2 regions of the Pseudoalteromonas sp. Angola-7 genome follow, and region 1 is predicted to be linked to the other one. Evidence: riboswitches for the same ligand, from Rfam matches in the RefSeq annotation. Region 1 holds a riboswitch; the other holds the start of a gene.
The links. Region 1 has a riboswitch for lysine ahead of lysC (lysine-sensitive aspartokinase 3). Riboswitches for the same ligand answer to the same signal wherever they lie in the genome.
Positions count from the first base shown of each region.

Region 1 (9,956 bases):
TAAAATTAGGAATTAAATAAGCAGCAAACCCTTCGCTGGCGCCTTCTAAACTAGCTATATAAAAAATTAAGCCTATTAGTAGCACCAATAACAATGGCATTAAACGACGTGACCAAGTTTCAATACCCGACTTAACCCCTTTTAAAATAATACTGGCGGTTAAAATAAGCATAAGCGGCGTAAATATAAAATTACGCACCATAGAGTCGCTGTGTAAAAATTCGCTTGCGGCGGTAAAACCAAAAAATGTAGTAATAGGCTCTATCGCGTAAGAGAGCATCCACCCAGCTACAATAGAATAAAAGCTAAGCATAACCACAGCGCCCGCAAGGCCAATATATCCTGCGGCAGCCCCTACTTTTTTGTTGGTATTTTGCCACGCATTACCCAATGCTTTTACTGGGTTTGCTTGCGCTTGGTGGCCTAAATAAAGTTCGGTATAAAGCGCAGGTAGCGCAAGTAAAAATATAACTACAAAGTAAACCAATAAAAATGCACCGCCACCATGGTTGGCCGCCTGCGTAGGAAAACCCCAAATATTACCTAAACCCACTGCTGCGCCTGCAGCGGCTAAAACAAAACCAAAACGGCTTTGAAATCCATCACGCACTTGTGCCATACATCTACAAATTCTGTTATTCTTTGATTATTGTGAATTAAACCATATTTAATGCCAACTGAGTAATAAAATTGCTTTTGGCATAAATAAGCGCTGTTAACCGCTCATAATTACAGCACTCACTTATTTTAAGCGCGTATGACTAACCTCTTTTTTAAAAACACCCTAAGTATTGCTCCCTCTTTTTATAGCGATTTACCCCCTAGCAACAATACTATTTTAGTGTTTAATGCCAACACACTTAATGTAGAACACCTTGATTTAACCCAGTACCTAAGCCCATTTGAGCTAAGCGTTATAAATCGCCGTAAACGCATGCAAGCAAAGCAAGAATATGTAGCATCGCGTATATTACTAAAGCAACTTGCAAAGCATACTCAGCCCCAATACGCACACATACCGCTTAATAAAATGAGCACCCACTTTAATGAAGAATGCTCAAAACTACAGCTCCATATAAACAACACCGTTATTAATACCTGTATTTCGCACTCACATGGCTTAGTTGGCGTTGCACTTAATGTTACTAAGGCGGAGTTTGGCTTTGATATTGAAAAAATAAACTTAAAACGCCCATTCGAAAAGCTCGCTAAGCATTTTTATCATAAGGCTGAAATTGCCTTAATTACCGCCCCTTTGGCTATAAAAGAGCAAGCCCACCGCTTTTTTAGAATTTGGACCTTAAAAGAGTCACTCGCTAAAGCAACTAGCCGCCCAATAGCGCAATTGCTTAGCCCAAATGTATTTGATGAATTTTCTTTGTTAAACCTTACAGCATCGAGTAACAGCATAACGGTTGCCAATGAGGAGTTTGATATAAGCGTGGCGCATAAAAAAAGCACCGACTGGCGGTGCTTTATACTTAATAACTTGGATACTTAATAACTTGGCTTTAAAAGCTTAAGCAGCGCTTTCTAATAAGCGGCTGTGTATTGCTTGTACCACTGTATCTGACTCGCTTTGCTCTACTAAAAAGCATAAGTTGTGCTTGCTTGCACCATGACAAATTAATCGAATATTAAACTCTTTTAATACGTTCATTAGGTTCATTTCGTGCTGGCGTAGCTGTATTTCAGAGCCTATAAGCGCCACTAAGGTTAAGTTGTTTTCAACCGATACATGACAAAATTCGGCCAATTTATCTAAACACGCTTGCTCAAGCTCAGGTCGCGAGGCATTAGGCGCGTTATCGAGCGTAATGGCAACACTTATTTCTGAGGTAGTAACTAAATCTACCGATATATTAAATTCACTTAAAATAGTAAATACACGGGCCAAAAAGCCACTTGCTAATAACATTTCTGGGCTTTTAAGCGTTAGCAATATTTGGTTTTTACGCTGCGTAACGGCACGAATACCTGGCTGCTGCGATTTTTCACGCTCAATCCACGTTCCTCCGCGCTCTGGCTCGCGGCTAGAGCCTACAAATACATTAATATGGCTACGGCTTGCTGGTAAAATAGTTGCAGGGTGCAATACTTTTGCGCCAAATGTCGCCATTTCTGCGGCTTCATCAAAGCTTAAACGGGCAATTGGCGTTGCCTTAGCGCATAAACGCGGGTCGGTGCTAAAAATACCCACTACATCGGTCCAAATGTGTACACTTTTAGCGTTAATAGCCTCTGCTAATAACGCCGCACTGTAGTCAGAGCCACCACGACCAAGCGTTGTGGTTTGGCCAAATTCATCACTACCAATAAACCCTTGTGTAACTATTACTTGCTCATCTAATAACGGAATTAACAGGTCTTTAGCCGCTTGTGCAGTGGCCGCAACATCGGGCGTTGCTTTACCAAATTGGCTGTCTGTTTTAAGCACTTTGCGTACATCAAACCTATCTGCATTTAAGCCTTTTAAGCGCAACACTTGAGCAAATAAATAAGACGATAAACGTTCGCCAAAGCTAAGCAGCTCATCGTGTTGTTGATCAGTAGTGAGTATTTCAAGGGCTAACGTTTGAAACGCTTTTAACGTCTCGTTAAAACCCACCGCTAAATCGGCATCAAGCGACAGCTCATCTAAAATAGCCTGTTGAATAGCCAATACGCCATCTATGTGTGCTTGGCGCTGCTCTTTACTAAGGTCGGATTTGCACAGTGCAACTAAGTGGTTAGTTACGCCGGCACTGGCGCTCACAGCTACAATACGTACGCTTTTATCTGCAACAATAATTTCGCTGCAGCGACTCATCGCTTCAAAGTTTGCAACACTGGTTCCGCCAAATTTGGCAACGATGTAATCTGATTTTGCGCCTGATACTGTTTGTGGCACTGATTGGGTAGTCATTTCGTCTCCTTTCGCGGTATCCAAACCGCTAAAAAACAAGAAGAACTTGGCAAAGGAATGCAAATAAGATGTGTCCACTGCCAGAAGCTCTCCACCTAAGTTGGTGACAGTTTTGGGGATTCAGCCCCATAAACCGAAAAACACGGTTGACGTAACCTTGTTTTCCTCGGCGAGTACTTCCCTCTTTAATGGTTATGGGCGTTCGTCACCTACCATTAAATACCTAAGTATCGCACCTCTTCTGAATGTTGTATTAACCTGTGGCTAATAAAACAAAACCCCACTGTGTAGCGGGGCTTTGAAAGTTATCGTTTAGACGTCTAGCTGTCAAGGTGTTTTAGTTAATATAACGCGAATAATTTAGCCAAGGTTTACATTGCTGGCTACTTTTACAGCGCTTAATGTAACTCGCCTGTACGCCAGCTAAAAAAATGTGTAAATTAAGCCAGTTAATAACGAGTACTTTTTATTATAAAAATATAAAAACTACGCTCTGCTTTAAGTGTAGTTAACTCATTACTAGGATGTATCACCGCATTATGATCCCAGCTAAAAAGCTGCTTAACACCCTTAGCGAACATTGGGGTGTTTTAGAGCTATTATTTAAACGTTTTAAAATGGCCGACTTTAGCCTCAAAGACGTGCAAAACGCTATTAAGCAAAAACAGCCCACATGGACAAACGAGCGCATTTACAAAGAAACAAATCGTTTGCTCAATCAAGATATACTTATTCCATTGGCTAAATCATCCCAGCTTGAAATAAACCGCGCCATTGCCGATTTTGCGACCTTTTTATTACAAGAAGAACACCTAGGTTTAGCACAAGAAATTAGCGTTTTGGTTGATGATTTAGCACGCCTAGGAAACCGTTTAGATAATGCCGGCGAAATAGAAGACTTTGACGATTTACGCCGCTATAGCCGCATTATGGATGATCGGGTGCGTAAAATAATGAAGCTTTACGCGCACAACGAAAACGCTATTTTAAACATTGTTGAGCAAGCTAAATCTGATCACGCGGTGCAATCTTTGCAAAAGCGCTACAAAGCGGTAATAGAAGCCTTTGACGAATACATAGAGCCGATGCTTGAAATGGTCGATATTCGCGGTGACTTTCATGCCTGTTTTACACTTATTGAGCAACAAATAAGTAAGCAAATAGAGCACATTGAACGCTCAGGTAAAGCCTACAACGACAAACGTATGCTTGAGCAATTGCGTACTCGGATACTCGAAATGCATTTAGTTGGCCGAGAAAGCTTACGCAAAAGTGCCGATATGCTTATGCCACTGCGCGAAGAGCTACGCCGTAATAACCTAATTACCCGCCAGGCAGCAAAAGTGCTGGGCCTTGTGCGTAAAAATGGCGTAGACAACATGCTAAGCGCGGTACAACCAAACTTTGTAAGCGATGCGCAGCGTTATTCGCTTGGCCAGCAGCGTCATATAGTTGCCTATATGGCAAGCTTGGTAGAATTTGAACACGAAGAATACCAGCTCCCAGAGCAACAAGACGTGCCGGCATTTGTTACGCCAAACATTCCTGATTACCACGATGTTAAAACAAGCTTTGCAAAACGCTTTAATAAAAAACGTAAAAAGCCCCAGCCATTACTGCAATTTTTAGATGAAAGCTACCCAGAATTAGACGCCGACGAAATGCTATTTTTATATCAAAAACTAGTCAGCGACAGTGAAATTCACATTAGCCAAAGCGATGAAAAAACACGCGTAAAAATTGCCGGCCAACATTTTTCGTTATACCCATTTAATTCTGCGCCTCAGCCAGATACACAGGCAGACGAGTAACACATGACACATATAAACTTAGACGAGCTTACGCACCTACAAGCCATTAATAAAAAATTAGGTGCGGGTTACCATATTTGCGAACAAGACAACGTAATGTGGCAAGAGCTTGACCAGCACATAGAATCTTACAGCGCCTTATTTAACGCCCTTGGCCACGATTTAAAACACGACAGCCGCGGCTTTTACTACTTTGCCAGCGACGAAAGCACGCCAAACATGGGTAAAATATCCCGTGCTATTGCACTGACTATTTACATTTTAATTGAGCACTTTGCCAATACGGGTAAAGACCCAATGCGTGCCCTATTTGATGAAGTAAACGACTTAGAACTGATGCAAACCTTAGTGCAAATTAATAAACACTTGTTTGATCAACTTGAGATATTTTCGGGCTCAGATTTACGAAAAGACGTATACCTGCGCATGGTACGTTTAGGCCTTGCCCGCGAAGTCGAAGGCGGCTTTATGCTACAAGCGCCTATTCACCGCTATATTGATGCACTTATGGAAGTAAACGAAGAAACCTACATTACAGAGGACGAGCAATGAAAAACTTATACGGACTAAGTAAACTCGCCCTACTTAATACCGCAGGCTATGCAAAATGTGTTATTCCGCTTGATAAAAGCAGCTCTATTTGTGCACCTAACAATACCGGTAAAAGCTCGGTTATTAACGCCCTGCAATTTCCGCTAATAAATGATTTGCGCCTAACCGAATGGGACGGGCACGATTTAGATGAAACCCGTAAATTTTATTTTTCATCGGATCAGTCGTACATTTTGCTCGAAGCCAACCTCCCCCATGGCTCGGTGGTTATTGGTGTAGCAGGCCTTGGTAAAATAGCCGGTTACGCGCACCAGTACTTTTGTTATCAGGGCAAACTTGATTTAGCGCAGTACACGCAAGGTAATACCATTATTAAGTTTACCAAGCTGTTTAATCATTTAAAAACGCAAGGTTACAACCCTATAGAGCTTAAAGCACAAGAGCTAAACGCCCTGCTTACCGGCGGCGCAACCCCTTTTGACGGCGACATTAATTTAAAAATGATCCCGCTTAATAACGTGCAAGACTCCGCCATTTATAAAGAAATTTTTAGGCGTATTCTTAACTTACACAAATTAGGCGCAAGCGATGTTAAACGCTTTATGCTGCGTGTGTTTGAACGCCATATGTCTAACTCTAAAGTGGACTTTTACGAAGTATGGCGTCGCTCGTTTGATAAAGTAAATCGTGCTAAACGCGAATTAAAAGCGCTTGAATCAATGCAAGAGCCAATAACAGCGCTTGAATCAATGCTTGAAAACCAAACTGTGCTTAAAGGTAAGTTAGCAGCCTACGCGCCTAAAATTGATCAAGCATTAATAGACTTTGATACCTACCAAGAAGAGCAACTAAGCGAACTAGCCATTGCCCTTGAAGACATAGAGCACGAAAAACACGAGTTTGAGCAAAAGCAAAGCTTATACGTACAGCAATCGCGCGATATAGAACGCAGGCAAACCCAAATTGAGCAATGGTTTTTAGATTACAGCGCTCTTAAAAGCGAATTTGAACTGGTAAATAAAGCCACCCTTAAAACCAACCTTGGCCAACTTAAGCAAGACTACGAGTCGCTTTCGCACTCTATTACCAGCGCACAAGGGCAAAGCCTACACACGCTTCATTACCGCATTAGCGAAACGCAAAAACAAATTAAAAGCTTAAAACTGCAGCTTAAAAACCTTGAGTTTAATTTGTTTACCCGAATGCGCGAAGACCTATCGCTTAAAGAAGTAGAAGAAATATCGCGCATTTTAAACCCCGATATACTCTCGTTTGCCACCACCAGCAATGGCGATATAACCATTGACGATGAAGACGCCTTTGGGGAATTTTTATCGTTATTAAGCGAAAGCGTTAAAGGCGGTGTACTAACCCTGCCAGGGGCAAGCATTAAGCTTAAAAAACTCTCGCCAGTGCAAATGCAAAGCGGCGAAAACAAAGCCCAGCTTAGCGCTCAGCTAGACGCGCTGGAACGCTCGTTAAAAGAGTTTAAACAACAGCGCGAAGTAGCCGCTAACGTGGCCGATAAACAAAAAGAAAAAGATGCACTTTACGATGAGTTAATGAGCGCAGAGAGCGCCCTAAAACGCTTAGAGCAATTTGAGGTAATGCAACAGTCGGTAGAAGCGCAATCTATGCTAAAAGAGCAGTTATTAGCAGAGCGCGAACAAGTTGACGACTACCTACATGACATTCAAAAAAATAGTGGCTCAATTGCAGACAGGCGCTCGTTAATTAAATCTAAGCAAGAGCAAATTAATCGCCAAACCGAGCGCCTACGCCAAGTTAAAAGCGAGCGAATTGACCACACGCTTGATTTATACAGCGGTAAAGTAACCCCGTATATGATTGATATAACAGTCGACTTTGATAACTTAAGTGACCTAGTACATCACTTTAATAAAGACTGCCAAGAGCTGCGCAACTTTGACATAAACGTGCGTAATACCTATTTGCATGTATATAACGCGGGTATTACTAAGTTCGATAACGAAAACGACGAATTTACTAAATACCAAAAGTTGATTAGCGCGTTTCATAACCTTGATAACGAACGCGATGCCGTTGAGCGCCAAGGCCGCGTAGCCCTGACCGAAGTAGCCGCCACAATTAAAGGCTTGCGTGAAGACTTAGACCGACTTCGCCGCGAAATGAACAGCTTTAATAAAGGGATAAGCCAGCACCGTATTTCTAACCTTCAAGCGTTTAAAATTAACGTAATACCGCGCAAAATGCTGGTTGATAGTATTGATACCATTATCAGCACGTCGCATCAGTTTGAACAAGGCGACACCCTTGATTTATTAAGCCAAGAACCTTACAGCGAAAGCGCGGTAAACGAAGCAAAAGATCACCTAATAAAACTTGCCTCCGACAAAGCAGGCCTTACATTAACTGATTTATTTGATATTCGTTTTGAAGTGGTTAACCGCGCTGGCGAAACCGAACACTTTGAAAAAATCGATTCAGCTGGCTCAAACGGCACTCGTATTACTATTAAGTTATTATGTGGCATGTTGTTTATTCGTTACTTATTAAGCGATCAGGAACAAAACCTTTACCGTATACCTATTTATATTGATGAAGCGGCCGACATTGACCCCCAAAACCAAAAAGCAATCATAGAAACGGCACTGAGCTTTGGCTTTGTGCCAATTTTTGCCTCGGTTAAGCCGCAGGTAAGCTGTGATTACATTGTACCTATTCGTTCAGTAAAAGATGGCGCCCAAAACTGGGTAGACGAAAAAGACTGGATTGAAGTTGAACACAATTAATTGGCCGTTAAGGCAAACTAACTAAACTAAAATATAGGACGTTAAACTAATACACATTTAAACGATGTGTGTTATTTTAAATTAACGCATTTCATTGGAGCAAAGGTAATGAAAAATATACTTATTGTTGCAGCGCTGACATTACTTACAGCCTGTACGCAAACCCCAGACTGGGATTACGACAAATCAGCCAACTTTAGTAATTTTAAAACATTTGCTTGGGTAGAAAACGCGAGCTTAACCAAAGACACCACAAACTACCAAATTAACGGCTTAATGGAAAAACGTGTACGTACTGCCGTTAATAAAGAGCTTAGCCAAACATTAGGTATGAGCTTAATAGACCCAGCCCAAGCTGACGTACTAGTTAACTACCATGCATCGGTAGATAAAGAGCTAGAAGTAGACAGCTTTAACGTAGGCTACGGCGCACGTTGGGGATACTGGGGTACGGGCTTTCAACGCGATATTAGCGCCCGTGAATACGAAGTGGGTACTTTGGTGATTGATATTATTGACCGCGAATCAAACCAGCTTGTATGGCGCGGCGCAAAAGAAGGCCGTTTAAAGAAAAAACAATCGCCTGAGCAACGCGAAGCATCAATTAAAGAAACAGTCGCTAATATTTTAAGCAACTTCCCGCCGCAAAAGCAGCAGTAAGTTAAAATTAGCGTTGAGTAAGTTTTAAGAAGCTCACAGTATGTGAGCTTTTTTTGTAGGTGTTTATTTTTGGGACTTCAGATTTAAATAATTATGAGCTACGCTCGTCACGTCAGCAAGCTGCACGTCTACAAAACATCGGTTAAGCTTTACCTGTAAACGCTAGGCTTTATTTTATCTGTAAGCACTAAGCTTGCTTACGCGAGAAGCGAAGCTTCTAATTACCTAAGGCTATTTTAAATTTCAGATTTATACCCTAGCCCAAATGATATGTGGACTTCCTACATTTAAATAAACTCTTAAATCCAAGCCAACTCTAATCATAGCAAACTAAACAATAGCCTTATTTTTGATGTTCATATGCCCCAATATAACACTAAACTTAAGAGCCTTTATATTGAGACCAGTCATAGCTTTATACAAATGGATAATAGAGCGAAACTACTAACAACCAGCTAAATCTCAACGAAGCAAGCCACGTCAAATCTAAAGCGTACATGCGTAAATTATTATGTATCTGTTGGCACATCGTCCCACGACTCACCATAACCTAAAACCCAACTCATGCCGTATCGGCGCTCATAAACAATACCTGAGTTAAGTTCATTAATATTTATGCCGTCTTCATCAGGTTCGCCATTATTGAACCCCATGTCCCTTGTAGTGGCATAGTTAATTTGGCCACCCATTAAGAAAGAAATGTTATGCTGATAAGCATACAAATTTGGGTGAAAAAATGACGAAATTAAAACGCGCAACGTATTCTGCAGCAATAAAATTAGAAACAGCTCAGCTTGTAGTTGACCAAAGTTATAGCCAAAGCGATGGGGGTGGGTAAATCAACCGTCAGTAAGTGGGTTACTCAATTAAAGCAAGAGCGGAGTGGCCAGACACCATCTGCTTCGCCAATGACGCCCGAACAAATTGAAATCCGCGAACTTAAAAAGCAAATTCAACGCATCGAATTAGAAAAGGATATATTAAAAAAGGCTACCGCTCTCTTGATGTCCGACTCCCTGAACAATTCTCGTTAATTGAGAAACTAAACCAACGAGAACGTTACCCAATTAGTGTGCTGTGTAACGTATTCAATGTGCATCGTAGCAGCTATAAATATTGGGCTATACGGGATACAACGCCTACACCAGAGCAAATAAGGCTAGAAGCTGAAGTTAGAGCAATACATGCAATGAGCGGCGGCTCAGCTGGGGCGCGGGCAATCGCGGCAATAGCAACGAACAATGATTTTGAATT
Region 1 covers NZ_JAQREL010000001.1:350,649-360,604, forward strand. Annotated here, with positions in the region: gene PSH50_RS01650 (sodium-dependent transporter) at 1-619, opposite strand, end outside; gene PSH50_RS01655 (4'-phosphopantetheinyl transferase superfamily protein) at 758-1,501, shown strand; gene lysC (lysine-sensitive aspartokinase 3) at 1,520-2,905, opposite strand; lysine riboswitch at 2,982-3,154, opposite strand; gene PSH50_RS01665 (hypothetical protein) at 3,445-4,716, shown strand; gene PSH50_RS01670 (hypothetical protein) at 4,720-5,268, shown strand; gene PSH50_RS01675 (ATPase) at 5,265-8,042, shown strand; gene PSH50_RS01680 (DUF4136 domain-containing protein) at 8,151-8,702, shown strand; gene PSH50_RS01685 (hypothetical protein) at 9,212-9,355, opposite strand; partial or broken gene PSH50_RS01690 (IS3 family transposase) at 9,439-9,956, shown strand, end outside.

Region 2 (9,956 bases), on a different contig from region 1:
TTCACCCGCTTTGTCAGGAGTGATACCGTCGCGCTCATTTTTTAGCATTGCTAAAGCATGAAGTGGGATATCTGGACGTGACCATGCATCTGGTGCAGGTGATAAATCATCAGTGTTTGTCTCGCCGGTTACTTTAAATACAGTAACAGAGATTTTTTCAGCAACAGCTGGCTTGTTAGTAAACCATTCAGCGTCTGCCCAAGATTGAATAATCTTTTTAGCGTGCTCGTTACCTGCTTTTGCTTTTTCTTCTACGTCGTAAAATGCATCAAACATTAATAATGTGTTTGATAGACCTTTTACAGCGATAGGCGCAAGGGTTTCGTCATCAAGTAGCTCAATCATTGGGGCGATGTTGTAACCACCTAACATTGTACCTAATAATTCTGCTGCTTTTTCTTTAGATACTAATGGAGATTGTGCTTCGCCTTTAGCAACTGCCGCTAAAAAGCCTGCTTTGATGTATGCTGCATCATCAACGCCTGGTGGTACGCGGTTGATTAGTAAATCTAAGATGAACTCTTCTTCACCCGCTGGTGGGTTTTTAATTAGTTCAATAAGATCAGCCGTTTGCTGAGCATCTAATGGCGCTGGTACGATACCTAACGCGGCACGTTCTTCTACGTGTTTACGATATTCTTGTAGCACAATATTGCCCTCTTGGTGACGTGAAAGTATTCGGTAGCGCCTCATGCGCAAAAAAAGTAACCCAATACTTATAGTATTCTAACGCGGGATTATAAAGCTTTTATGTATAGATGAAAATCCATCCAGCTAAGCAACTGATTATACCGACTATAAATGTTATGAATAGTGGTAAGCGTAAATTCTATTTTCGTGAATGTTTGTTAAGTAATAATCATTCTTGTTTAATCAAATTAATACTGCATATGCTGTTTTAAAGGCATAAAAAAACCCAGCACTAAGCTGGGTTTTTAAAATAAAGTAAGTAACTATTAACGCTTAACTTTTACACGTTCAATAGATTTTACATGTGCTTCTACACGACGGTTTTCAGCGTGAGCTTCTTTCGTGTTAGCTGTGTTTTTAAGACGTTCTTCACCTAGACCAACAGTTGTAATGCGATCTTCAGCAATGCCATCTTTAATTAGCTCTTGTGCTACATCATCAGCACGCTTTTTAGAAAGCATCTTGTTGTAGTTTGCGTTACCTACCGCTGACGCGTGGCCTTCAAGTAGTACAGTTGTATCTTCGTGCTCTTTTAAGAACTCAGATACTGATGCAATGTCGTCAAAGTAACGTTGACCAACTTGTGCAGAATCATGTGGGAAAGTAACTAATAAGCTTGTTGTTACTTCACGGTCTTCGTATAAAGTACAGCCATCGCCATCAACAGCGTCTGTCATTGGCGTGTTAGGACATTTATCATCTTTATCTAGGATGTTGTCGTTGTCGCTGTCTTTAGGTTCTACAGGTACTTCTACTACTGCTGTAGGCGCTGGCTCTACAGGCTGTGCAGGCATAGAGTTTTGGCCAAATAAGTAGTTAATACCAATTTTAGCACCTACATCTGTGTAACCTTTATCAAGACCTTGGTATACCGCAGTTTCAGCGTTTACGAAAAAGCCATCAGTAATAAAGTGTTGGTAACCAACACCTGCGTTTAAGAATGTGTTGTCATCTACTACGTCCATTTCTTTAATACCGAATAGACCGTAGAAAGGACCGCCGTCAAGGTGGTAAAGCGCATCAATACCGTAACGCTCGCCGTCGATATTATTACGATTGCCCGCAGCTTTATCGAACGCGTTAAAGTCCATATCTGCATACTCAAGGCGTGCGCTCCAGTAATCGCTGAAACGGTAACCTGCTTCTACACCCCAACCAGTTGACTCGTTTACGTCAAGGCCAGCTTGAGCGCGCATGTTTTCCCATGACGCATCATAGTAGTCACCAAATGCACCAATGTAGAAACCTTCTTCTTTATCGGCAGCGAATGTAGACGCGCTAGTTGCAGCTAACGCAATTGCAATTGTAAGTGATTTTAATTTCATTGTTTTCTTCCCATTTTAACAACTTAGAAAATTGTAGCTAATCAATACTAGCTCAACCAGTTTTGTACACACTACCCGAGCTTTTGTTAATCGATACTTAACGAAAAATAAAGTTTATAAATTTTTTCAACGATCTACAGGCATTCCAACCACCAATTGTAGGTTAAGTAAAAATTTTTACCTAATCTGCAATTAATAAATTATGGTAATTTATAAATAGTTACTTTTTATGAATGCGCACAATAACACCGAGCGAGTAACTGCTCAATCATTGTACACTGCATTATTTAAAAATGACTATTTATAATCAAAAACTTACAATTAATTACAATACTTAAGTACCGCAAAAAGTTTGATAGCCCTTGTCATCTTTACCTGTCTCTTGAAAGCGGGCTAAGTTAGCTGTTTTATCATATGGGTTACTCATCACCATTAAAAAGTCGCTTAGCAGCTCGCTCTCGCCGTGCTGATTATATTGCGCAAGTATTTCTTCGACGATGTGATTACGCGGTATAACCCTTGGGTTAGCCGCTCTCATTAGGTTATAGCTGTTTTCATCACATCTTTTTTGCCATAACTGGGCCCATTGCGTTAATTCATCTGGCACTTTGCCACCCTCTAGTGACTCGGTTAGGGCATCAAAGGTATTGGTGTAATCGAGCTTATGCTCTTGAAATAACAATAATAACTTACTTACAAGCTCTACATCGTCTTCTTTATAACCTGCTAAGCCTAATTTTTGTGCCCACATTTGATTATATTGCGCGTTAAATAACGTAGAAAACTGATTAATTAGCGGCGTCATTAAACTTACAGCTTGTTCGTCATCTTCATCTATTAGCGGGATTAGGCTCTCAGCTAAACGCGCGCAGTTCCAACTTACAATATTTGGCTGATTACCATAGGCATAGCGACCTTGCTTATCAATTGAGCTAAACACGGTATCAAAATCAAAGGTATTCATCATTGCACACGGGCCGTAGTCGATAGTTTCGCCGCTTATCAAGGTATTATCAGTATTCATAACGCCATGAATAAAGCCTACTCGCATCCAGCTAATAACCAGCGCTAGCTGACTATTTATAACGGCTTCTAAAAAGTCTAAATAGCGCTGAGCCCCTGTTGATTGAATACTTGGGTAATGGCGTTCAATGGCTACATCAGCTAATTTTTTTAATCCCTCTACATCACCTTGAGTTGCTAAATACTGAAACGAGCCAACGCGAATATGACTACTTGCTAAGCGGGTAACAATTGCGCCTGGTTGCGGCGGATTACGATAAACAGCTTCGCCTGTGCCGACAACAGCTAAACACCGCGTGGTTTTAATTCCTAAGCCATGCATAGCTTCGCTCATAATATACTCGCGAATAGCGGGGCCTAGTGCACATCGTCCATCGCCTCCTCTTGAAAAAGGCGTGGCGCCTGAGCCTTTTAACTGAATATCCCACAGCTGATTTTTATCATCGCTGATAGCACCCAGTAAGTGCGCTCGCCCATCCCCCAAGCGCGGCGAAAAGTGCCCAAACTGATGCCCAGAATAGCCAAGCGCTACAGCATTTACCGGTTGTGGCTCGTTACCAGCAAAAGTACTGGCCCGCAGCGCTGGCTCAACATCTATATTAAACTGCTGTGCTAACGCTTCGTTCCACAAAAGTAATTGCGGGGCTGCAACGCTTGAAGGACTGTCCTCTATTGCGAAGTTATCTGCTATGTCAGTGTATCTTGGCACTAGTTTCATGGTTAATCCTCTGTTTGTTGGCTTATGCCTACGCGATTGTCGCCCACGCTGTAAGCCACAATTAAGCTAAGTTCTTGCAGGCTCAAACCACTTTGCTTTTGCATTTCGTTAAAAAACGCCTGTGCGGCAGTGAGTGATTTTTTAGTTTGCAGGCCGCCATCGATAATTTTGTGCGCTCTTAGGTAACTTTCTACATCTCGCGAAAGTAAAAAAGTATCTTTACCAAGCGCTCTTAAGGCATACGGGCCTGTATTGCCGCCCAAACGGGCGCCGTGTTTTTTTAAATGCGCCCATAAACCAATAATGTCATCGTTTGGCCAGTTAGCTACAAACTTGCTAAAACTGCCATGTTGCTGTGCTATTTCGTGGATCATGTAGGCATTTTCAGGAATTGTTTTTACCTTTTTATAATTACGAATAATACGCTCATCAGTTGCTTTTTGCTCGAGCATATCGGGCGGCATCATAAGTAATTTATCAACACTAAATTGCCAAAAAACCTCTCTGAAACCGGGCCATTTACTGTTTATTACCGACCAGTAAAACCCGCTTTGAAATACTTTTCGGGTAAACTCTTCAAGCCAGTCGTCGTCACTTAATGCGCTTAATGCTTTTTTAGATAAGGGTTTTGCGAGTAATAACTTAAGCATTTTTTCAGAACCTTTTCGCTCTACTGCTCGCTTATAAATATCGCTAAATTTTTCCATACTTATTAAATACCTCATCACTGCTCATAGGGTTAGTTTACGAGAAAAGCAGCTAATACGTAACCACCCACATTTTCGATGAACTAATCTGTATCCTGCAACTTGACACCTAGACGGCTAAAATGTTTTAATCGCCGCAATTACCCTATTTAAATTGTATTTTGTTAAACCTTTTGCGGTTAAACAAAATACAAAGGGCTAGAAGAGGTGCGTTATTCAGGTAGCGTATGTTAGGAGCGCAAACTCCAGTGAGCATATGTGAGGGGAATACCGCCGAGAGGTAAACGCTTTTGCGAAGCAATTACTTCGGGCGACTAGGTTGAATCCTAGCGACTGTCACCAATAGCTGTTTTAGAGCAGCTTATTAGTTTGGTGGAGAGCTTCTGGTCTTAAATAATAAGGCCGTGCGCCCTATTATTTTAAGCCCATTCGCTCTTCGAATACTGTTCGAACGACGTTAATGCGGCTCACATCATACAGCCTCCTTAATATCTCGAACACCTTATAGGTTCGTAAGAGATGATTCACAACTTCAATTTAGACGACTACGCACTGTGGACAGCGCTTGTTACGCCGTTTGATCAACAAGGTAATGTTGACTACGACACGCTCACAACACTTGTTAGCGAACAAGAAGCGGCACACAACGGTATTTTACTGCTCGGTAGCACAGGTGAAGGCTTAGCCCTTACACTTAAAGAGCAGCAAGGCATTGTTGAGCACGTGTGCCAATTAAAACCAAGTGTACCGCTTATGGTTGCTGTTGGTGGTAGTAACTTGGCCCAACAAAAAGAGTGGGTTAGCTACTGTAACCAATTACCTATTCACAGCTACTTATTAGGCTCGCCTCTTTATGCAAAACCAGGGGCTGTAGGTCAAACACATTGGTACGAAAGCTTATTAAACGAAAGCGCGCATCCGTGTATGTTGTACAACGTACCTGGGCGCAGCGGTGTAAGCATTCCTATCGAAACCATTGAAAACTTAAAAGCGCATCCAAAACTGTGGGCTTTAAAAGAAGCCAGTGGCAACATCACCCAATTTGAAGCATACCGACAAGCCGCGCCTAATTTAGCGCTATACAGTGGCGACGATGCACTTATGCCCTACTTTGCCCAAGCAGGTGCAAAAGGCTTAGTTTCGGTTGCGGCCAATGCATGGCCTTTGCAAACACACGAATTTGTAAAGCGCAGCCTAAGCGGTCAACACCCCAATTTATTTGCTCAGTGGACTCGCGCTATTAATAGCCTATTTGCTGTAGCAAACCCTATTCCCGTTAAAGTGCTAATGCACCAGCAAGGGCGTTTAAATAGCCCACTGTTGCGTCCACCTTTAACGCATCTTGAGTTAACGCAAACCGATTGCATTACCACTGCAAACGACACCATTTTATCTTGGCATTAAACACAGGTTTTTATAATGAGCTGGTTAGAACTACTAAATAATTTAGAATCGGGCGCAGTACGCGCAGCATCACAAAACGAAAGCGGCCAATGGGAAGCTAACGTAGAAGTAAAGCAAGGCATTTTAGAAGCCTTTAAAAATGGCACTAACACCGAGTTTGCAGGCGGGTTTGTAGATAAACACAACCTTGCACCACAAGAATTTAGCACTGAAGATGGCGTGCGTATGGTACCAGGTGGTACCAGTGTTCGCCGCGGTGCCTACGTAGCTAAAGGCACTATTATTATGCCACCAGCGTACGTAAATATTGGCGCATACATCGACGAAGGGACTATGGTTGATAGCCACGCATTAGTGGGTTCGTGTGCACAAGTTGGTAAAAATGTACATTTAAGTGCAGCTGTTCAACTTGGTGGTGTACTTGAGCCAATTGGGGCAAGCCCAGTCGTGGTTGAAGACGATGCGTTTATTGGCGCAGGTTGCGTGATTGTTGAAGGCGTAGTTGTTAAAAAAGGTGCAGTACTGGCACCAGGCGTACGTTTATCTGCAACCATTCCGGTATACGACTGCGTTAACGAGCGTCAGCTAGATAAAGGCGAACCAATCCCAGAGTACGCTATTGTAATACCAGGCTCTCGCCCTGCGTCTAACGAATGGGCTCGTGAGCAAGGCCTAAGCATGTCGTGTGCACTCATTGTTAAATACCGCGACGAGCAAAGCGATGCATCGTTATTGCTAGAAGAGGTTTTACGATAATGAGCTTTTTGAGCACGCCTATCAAGGCCGCCGTAAATACACTTACTCAGCAACTTGATACACCTTTTTTTGTTTACGACTTAGACAAACTAAACGCACACCTTACCCGTTTAGTTGCGCAAACCGATGTAAAGCTTTGGTATGCGGTAAAAGCCAATCCGCTTTCTAAGGTTATTCAATGCCTAGACAGCGCCGGATTTAACTTTGACGTAGCAAGTAAAGGTGAGCTTGAACAAGTCCTTGCACAAGGTATTAGTTCACAGCGCGTGCTCAACACAGGGCCTGCAAAGAGCCCTAAACAAATTAAACACTTTATTGAGCGCGGCGTGCGTATTTTTGTTGCCGAAAGCCTCAATCAAGTACGTTGGTTAAACCAGCAAGCGCAGCTGCAAAATACGCAGCTGCAAGTATTACTGCGTGTGCAATTACGCTGGCCAGAAGGTGAAAAAAACCCATTAGGGGGTGACAGCCTTACACCGTTTGGGCTTGGTTGCGATGAATGGCAAGCGCTCAATACTGGCGATTACCCAGCACTTAATTTTGATGGCCTACATATTTTTCAGTGGGGCAACATGCTTAGCACGCAAAAGCTAAGCGAGCTGTGGTCGCAAATGATTGCACCGCTTACCACCTTGGCTAATAACTTAAATATAAACCTGAAAATTTTAGACTTAGGCGGCGGTTTAGGTATTCCTTACACACCAAACGATGCAACACTTGAGTGGGATGGATTAATCACCGCGCTGGCAAAAATTAAAAAAGATGCGGGTGTAGACGAGCTTTGGATGGAGCTTGGCCGTTACGCTGTAGGCGAATGCGGTCATTACGCTAACCCCGTCGTTGAGTGCAAACAAAACTACGGCCAACAGCAAGTTATTTTAACCGGTGGTATTAACCACTTATTGCGCCCTGCTGTTACAAGCCAAGATTTTCCTGCGGCGTTACTGCGCGAATCAACAGCGCCAGAACAAGCAATGAGCTTATATGGCCCATTATGTACTGCCCTTGATTGCTTAGGCGAGCATACCCTACCAAGCGATTTAAACGAGCAAGACTGGCTGGTGTTTAGCCAATGTGGTGCCTATGGTTTTACCGAAAGCATGCCCTATTTTTTATGCCATGAACTAGCTGCAGAATACGTGTTACAAAATGGCGAGCTCACGTGTGTGCGCCAAGCAGAAGATGCCAGTCACTACTTAAGGTAATAAACATGAGCATAACAACACCCATTAGCCAAGAAAACATTGTAGTAGGGGAAGTAGCAAACGGCTTACCCCTAACTATTCCGGTGTATCGCTTAAAAGGCGATGGCAGCGGGCCAAGCGTGTATATTCAAGCCAATATGCATGGCGCCGAGGTACAAGGTAACGCGGTTATTTTTCAGCTGCTAGAGCAGTTAAAACAGCTCAATTTAAAAGGCGACATTACCTTAGTACCTTATGCTAACCCTATAGGTTGTAATCAAAAGTCAGGGGAATTTACCCTTGGCCGATTCGACCCTATTACTGGCACTAACTGGAACCGTATGTATCACTACAATAGTGATTTAGTTACCCAGTTTGCACACGAGCATAGCCAGTACGACGATGCAGCTTTAAAAAGTAATTTTAAAAAAGCCCTGCTTGATGAAATAGATGCCAAACTTAACGGCCCAGCTTATTTACTCAATACCGGTAAACGCATTGCGCTTAACCTACAAAAGCTGGCGCATCAAGCCGATATCGTGCTCGACTTACATACGGGCCCTATTTCAAGTAAGCATCTTTACTGTCCAACGTATGCCAGCGACAGCGCACGTTATTTTAATATTGAACACGTACTGCTTATTCCAAGCGACTTTGATGGCGCAATGGATGAAGCTAGCTTTTGCCCATGGTGGCATCTAAGTGATGCACTTAGTGCGCAAGGCAGGGACTTTAATGTACAGGTTGAGGCCTTTACAGTAGAGCTAGGCAGCCAAGAAAAAATAGATTTAGCAGCCGCCTTTGACGATGCAAACAGCATTTTAAGCTATTTGAACCATAAAAATGTATTGGTAGATGCAGCGTATCAACCTAAGCAGATGACTCGTTATGCGTGCCATTTAGATGACTACTTTGCTTATTATGCGCCGATTGGCGGCATGGTTGAATATGTTGCCCCGTTAGGCGCACACATAAAGGCAGGTGAGCCAATAGCCCATATATTACGCATGGAGCGCTATTTAACTGAGCAACCCCTACAAACATTAAGCCTTGATTGCGATGCAATTGCTATTTTGCATTTTGCCTCAGCAAGCGTAAACCAAGGCACTGAACTTTATAAGTTTTTTACTAACGTATTTGAGTTATAACGCACCGCGCTATAACTCCCCCTTCTCATTGCGTGAGAGTAAGTTAACTAACTTACAATATAAGCGGCTATATGCCGCTTTTTTTGATCTGTGATAACGGTGTAAACGTAAGGTAATCAAATAAGTGTAAATTCAGTGAAAGTTCACCGTTACAAATGTAAAAACACGTTATAATTTATAAATCTACCTTACTCTCAAAGGAATAAACAATGAGCTGGCGTTATTGGATTGCAGTTACGGCTTTACTAAGCACACCCTCTTTTGCCCAACAAGAGGTTAAAAAAAATGAACAAGACAACGACATAGAGCTAGTTAAGCAATGTATTTTAAATGAAGTAATTGGTGGCGATGGTAAGCAAACCTTAGACGAGCTGCGCACAAAGTGCTCCGCCCTTGAAGAAAACAAACAACTTACCGCACTTGATAAACGCAAGGCTCGCGAAGAGGTAAGCAAAAAAAATCGTAACGTAATTACGCCGCATAAACGTAACTACATTTTACCTTTATCGTATGTCTCGCACCCTAACGATCGCCCGTTTGATGGCTTTGACGAGCTAACAGATGAAGAAAATGGCGAACCCCTTGATAACCTAGAGGCTAAATATCAGCTTTCTATTAAAGTGCCACTGTACGATGATTTTGCAGATGACGACCAAGCCATATTTTTTGGCTTTACCTTGCAGTCGTATTGGCAAATTTATAACTCAGAGATTTCTTCTCCGTTTCGTGAAACCAACTACGAACCAGAAATATTTTGGGTAAACTACCTAGACCAAGAAAACGTACTTTGGGGCGACGAAATGGCCATAGCGCTGGGTATTTCGCACCAATCTAATGGCCGCAGCCAGCCAAACTCTCGTTCATGGAACCGAATTTACGCCGATTTTATATGGGAAAAGAGCGGTTTTGTATTTAGCTTTAAACCTTGGTATCGCATTGCCGAGGATGAAAAAGACAATATATTAGAAGCCGATGGCGACGACAATCCAGATATTTACAAA
Region 2 covers NZ_JAQREL010000013.1:64,177-74,132, reverse strand. Annotated here, with positions in the region: gene acnB (bifunctional aconitate hydratase 2/2-methylisocitrate dehydratase) at 1-648, opposite strand, end outside; gene PSH50_RS16040 (OmpA family protein) at 957-2,015, opposite strand; gene PSH50_RS16035 (YdiU family protein) at 2,350-3,756, opposite strand; gene PSH50_RS16030 (DNA-3-methyladenine glycosylase I) at 3,759-4,463, opposite strand; lysine riboswitch at 4,658-4,854, shown strand; gene dapA (4-hydroxy-tetrahydrodipicolinate synthase) at 4,983-5,867, shown strand; gene PSH50_RS16020 (2,3,4,5-tetrahydropyridine-2,6-dicarboxylate N-succinyltransferase) at 5,883-6,623, shown strand; gene PSH50_RS16015 (PLP-dependent decarboxylase) at 6,623-7,828, shown strand; gene PSH50_RS16010 (succinylglutamate desuccinylase/aspartoacylase family protein) at 7,834-8,955, shown strand; gene PSH50_RS16005 (phospholipase A) at 9,165-9,956, shown strand, end outside.
Region 2: another riboswitch for lysine. It lies ahead of dapA (4-hydroxy-tetrahydrodipicolinate synthase); the one in region 1 lies ahead of lysC (lysine-sensitive aspartokinase 3).